One region of the Janibacter sp. GXQ6167 genome, then DNA from elsewhere that is predicted to be linked to it. Evidence: riboswitches for the same ligand, from Rfam matches in the RefSeq annotation. Region 1 holds a riboswitch; the other holds the start of a gene.

The links. Region 1 has a riboswitch for FMN ahead of pnuC (nicotinamide riboside transporter PnuC). Riboswitches for the same ligand answer to the same signal wherever they lie in the genome.
Region 2: it holds a riboswitch for FMN, as region 1 does, so the genes downstream of both, ribD (bifunctional diaminohydroxyphosphoribosylaminopyrimidine deaminase/5-amino-6-(5-phosphoribosylamino)uracil reductase RibD) here and pnuC (nicotinamide riboside transporter PnuC) in region 1, are expected to answer to the same signal.

What each region holds. Positions count from the first base shown of each region.
Region 1 covers NZ_JBGFSK010000004.1:64,079-66,458, forward strand. Annotated here, with positions in the region: gene rpe (ribulose-phosphate 3-epimerase) at 1-292, shown strand, start outside; gene AB8K43_RS07115 (hypothetical protein) at 388-1,230, opposite strand; FMN riboswitch at 1,310-1,438, shown strand; gene pnuC (nicotinamide riboside transporter PnuC) at 1,456-2,211, shown strand; gene AB8K43_RS07125 (phosphoribosyl-ATP diphosphatase) at 2,277-2,380, shown strand, end outside.
Region 2 covers NZ_JBGFSK010000007.1:163,761-166,140, reverse strand. Annotated here, with positions in the region: gene AB8K43_RS11935 (riboflavin synthase) at 1-190, opposite strand, end outside; gene ribD (bifunctional diaminohydroxyphosphoribosylaminopyrimidine deaminase/5-amino-6-(5-phosphoribosylamino)uracil reductase RibD) at 208-1,305, opposite strand; FMN riboswitch at 1,461-1,600, opposite strand; gene sucD (succinate--CoA ligase subunit alpha) at 1,788-2,380, opposite strand, start outside.

The sequences.
Region 1 (2,380 bases):
CCTGCTGCCGGAGCTCGACATGGTCCTCGTGATGACCGTCGAGCCGGGTTTCGGTGGGCAGAGCTTCATGGCCGACATGATGCCCAAGGTGCGCGAGGTTCGAGAGGCAGTCGGCCGCCATGGGGGCGAGATCTGGGTCCAGGTCGACGGGGGAGTCTCGGCCGCAACGATCGAGCAGTGCGCCGAGGCCGGAGCCGACGTCTTCGTCGCGGGCTCTGCGGTCTATGGCGCCGACGATCCGGCGCTCGCCGTCGACGACCTCCGACGCCTCGCCAACGCACACGCCTGCTGATCCCTGGTTCGATGTAGCGCGCCGTCACGCCCCTGCGGTTCGAGGTATTGCGCCGTCACGGGTGACGGGCGAATACCTCGAACCGGCGAAGGGGTTTAGCGCTGGTCGGTGAAGAGGTCGTCCGGGTAGTCGACATTCACCTCATGGATCGTGACATCGAAGCCCAGGTCCGCGCGGGCCACGGGGTTGGACGGGTGCAGGGCGACGCACACCCCGGTTTGCAGATCCAAGGCGACCTCGTACGAGACCGGGTAGTCCGCCATCGGCGGGTCCGCGGTCGGCCCCCCAGCGAGGTGTTCGTGGCGCTCGGATATTTCCCCCCATAGCAGCGGACAGCAGCCGCAGCGGGGCGCGTAGGTCTCAAGCGGCCGTACTCGAGCCCACCACGTGACCCGCCCGCGCCGGGACGTGACGCGTAGGTCGTGGATCTCGGTCCCATCGGACGTCCGAAATGTCGGCCAGCGCAGCTCGGGGAAGGGTTCGGGCAGCACCCGCACCGGTTCGACCTCGGTGCCCTCCGCGTCTCGGTCGTCAGCGCCGTCGGCGAGTTCGACCGGATCGAGCATCGCCACCCACTGATAGGACTGCCACATCGGGTCGTCTGCTTCGAAGGCTGGCCACCGCGGTCGTAGCGCGACGAACCTATCGTCATCACGCACCGGTATGACCGCATCCGCGTCGCGCACCGGCTCGAGGTGAGGAGGATCGGTGGGGACCGGCTCGCCCCCTTCGCGCGCCTGTAGGAGCGATACCGCCCTCGCCCCCTGGCTCACCACGTGGACCTGCCCGTCGACGACCACCCGCATCTCGCCCGGCCGACGAATCCAGGCCATGACCGGCGATGCGCTCCCGGCTCCCTTGAAGCTGAGGTGGATCGTGCGCCATCGCCATGGGGACGATCTGGCCAATGCTCGCCAGCGGTTCTCGGTGAGGTCCATGCGGGTAAGGGTGCCGGTGACGCCCCCAACCCGCCAGCAGGTTTCGGGGAGCGCGGGGCGATTAGGCATGATGTGCGGGCACGTGCTTCGTGACTCGGTGAAATTCCGAACCGGCGGTGTAAAGCCCGCGACCCGGCCGCCCATGCGGACGGTGAACCTGGTGCGATCCCAGGGCCGACGGTCATAGTCCGGACGAGAGAGGCACGGCAGAAGAAGGAGTCACTCATGCATGCCCTCGTGGCAGCGGCGCAAGCCGAGCAGAACATCTTCCAAACCATCTTGGCCGCCGGCATCCCGATCGGCCCCTACACCCTGAACTGGCTGGAGTTCATCGGGATCGCGATCGGTGTCGTCTCGGCGTGGTTCGGGATGAAGCGGGCCGTGTGGGCCTGGCCGGTCGGCATCAGCGCCAACATCATCCTCTTCGCGGTCTACCTCGGCGCCCTCTTCGGCGCAGGGGAGCGGATCCCCCTCTTCGGCCAGGCCGGACGCCAGGTCTTCTTCATCATCACCGCGATCTACGGCTGGTGGCGCTGGAGCCAACTCCGCAAGGCCCGCGGCGTGAGTGCCGACGCCCCGGCGATTCAGCCCCGGTGGGCCCGCACGGCCGAGCGCCTCACGATCGTCGCGGTCTGGCTGGTCGGGACGGTCATCGCGCACACCGTCTTCCAGTGGCTCTGGCACCTGGCTCCGAACCCGCACTGGCAGCCGCAGTGGTGGTTCTTCTGGTGCGACGCCTGGATCTTCGTCGGCTCGATGCTCGCGACCTACATGATGGCCCGCGGCTGGAACGAGTTCTGGCTCGCGTGGATTGCCGTCGACCTCGTCGGGGTTCCGCTCGGTTTCGCGACCGGCTACGTCCCGACCGCGGTCATGTACAGCCTCTACGGGCTCTTCGTCATCTACGGCTTCACCCGGTGGGTCAAGGTGACCCGAGAGGATGCGGCGCAGACCGACGACGACCTGCTCAAGGTCACCTGATGTGGGTGCCCGCCCAGCGGACCGGTGGAGCTCGCTCCGCTGGGCGGGACGTACCCTAAGTGCCCGTGAAGACCTTCGATGACCTATTCGCCGAACTCAGTGAGAAGGCGGTGACTCGCCCCCAGGGGTCGGGCACCGTTGCGGCCCTGGACGCGGGCACTCATGCGAT
Region 2 (2,380 bases), on a different contig from region 1:
CATCGACGGTGAAGACGCCGCCCTCGATCTGCTCGTCGGTCACGGTGAGACACACTCCGTCGACGGCGATCGACGCCCCATGACCGACGTCGGCGGTGACCTTCGGGCCCCGCACGGTGAGGCGTACCGAGTCCGCGAGCGGGGTGACCTGCTCTACCCGGCCTAGTTCTTCAATGATTCCGGTGAACATTTCTGCTGCGTTCTCCTCTAGTTCGTCAGGGTGGTCACGGCAGTCAGGCGGATATCGGGCCCGAAGGGGGTCACGTCGATGGGTCGAAGGCGGAGCGCGTCATCAATCGTCTCGATCCCTGCCGACCCCAGGGCCGCGGGGCCCGCGCCCAGCAGCACCGGAGCGAGGTAGGCGATGACCTCGTCAACCACACCGAGCGAGACGAGCGATCCGGCGAGGCGCGCACCCCCTTCGACGACGAGGTCGATCACCTCGCGGCGGGCGAGTTCGGCCAGGACGGCGGTGAGGTCCACCCCCTTCGCGGCGTTTGGCACCACCGCGACGTCCACTCCTGCGTCGCGCAACCGTCGGAGTTGTTGCGCCGGTGCGTCCTCACCGGCGATGACGAGCGTCGGCGCCGCGGCGTCGAGCACACGAGCGGTCGGGGGCACCGCGCCCGCGGAGTCGATCACGACGCGCAATGGTTGGCGTGCGCCCTCGATCCCCCGCACGGCGAGGTGCGGATCGTCGGCGCGCACGGTCCCGGCACCGACGAGGACCGCATCGCAGCGCGCGCGCAACCGGTGGACGTCGGCGCGGGCTTCGGCGCTCGTGATCCAGCGGCTCGACCCATCGGCGGCGGCGGTGCGCCCGTCCAGGGTGGCCGCGAGCTTCCAGGTGACGCGCGGGCGCCCCCGGCGCACGGCGGTGAGCCAGTGTCGCGCGACGTCCTCGCAGGCCTGCGCTTCAACCCCGTCGATCACCTCGATGCCGACCTCACGCAACCGCTGGGCTCCCCCACCCGCGCGTGGGGTCGGGTCGGCCACGCCGATCGCGACGCGGCTCACGCCCGCGGCGATCAGCACCTCCGCGCAGGGCCCGGTGCGACCGGTGTGCGTGCAGGGCTCGAGGGTGACAACGGCCGTCCCGCCACGGGCCCGCTCGCCGGCGGCGGCGAGGGCCCGGATCTCGGCGTGCGGCCCGCCCGCCCGCTCGTGCCAGCCTTGGCCGATGACCGAGCCGTCGGCAGCGAGGATGACGCAACCGACCACGGGGTTAGGGGTCGTTGCCCCGAGCCCGCGTTCGGCGAGCTGCACGGCGCGGCGCATCGCCGCTGCGACTGGCTCCAGATCCACGCGGGGCACGTCCCTCTCTTTTCACATCGGTCCGCGCGGACCGGGGAGAAGGAAGAGGGCATGCGGCCGGGCCGACGCGCCTGCCATAGGCGTCGCCGGTCGTCGGCGCCCGCGCGCGCGTCCGAGGGAGTCGGACGCGACGCGTACGCCGAGGGCCGCGTGCTGCCTCCCATCCGGACTTTCACCGTCGGTACCGGAATTTCACCGGTTCAACCCTGCCCAACGCTGGCGCGATGGGCGGGGGTCGCGGACTATCACCGCCGGTTCGGAATTACACCGACCCCGGAGCACGCGTACTTCGCAGTACTTAACGGCGCCGACTCTACGACAACGACCGCGTCGTGCCGCGACAAGGTGTCCGGTCTCACCCTCGTCGCGATCTCCGGCGAAGAGAAGGGCGCCGGCGGTGTTCGGATACGCAAGAAGGGGGCTAAGCGACCAGGTCGCTTAGCCCCCTTCTTCAGATAAAGAACCGGCGGAGACTACTTCTGCAGCCCCTTCATGATCTCGCGCATCAGCTCAGCGGTCTCCGACGGCGTCTTGCCGACCTTGACCCCGGCGGCCTCGAGGGCCTCCTTCTTCGCCTGCGCGGTGCCCGAGGAGCCGGAGACGATGGCGCCGGCGTGGCCCATGGTCTTGCCCTCCGGGGCGGTGAAGCCCGCGACGTACCCGACGACCGGCTTGGTGACGTGCTTGGCGATGTAGTCGGCAGCGCGCTCCTCGGCGTCGCCACCGATCTCGCCGATCATCACGATCGCGTCGGTCTCGGGGTCGGCCTCGAAGGCTTCCAGGCAGTCGATGTGCGTGGTGCCGATGATCGGGTCACCGCCGATGCCGACACCGGTGGAAAAGCCGAAGTCCCGCAGCTCGTACATCATCTGGTAGGTGAGCGTGCCCGACTTCGAGACGAGGCCAATGCGGCCGGCGCCGGCGATGTTCGCCGGGATGATGCCCGCGTTGGACTTGCCGGGGCTGATCAGGCCGGGGCAGTTCGGACCGATGATCCGGGTGCTCTTGCCCTTGGAGTAGTTGAAGAACTCCGCGGTGTCCTTGACCGCGATGCCCTCGGTGATGA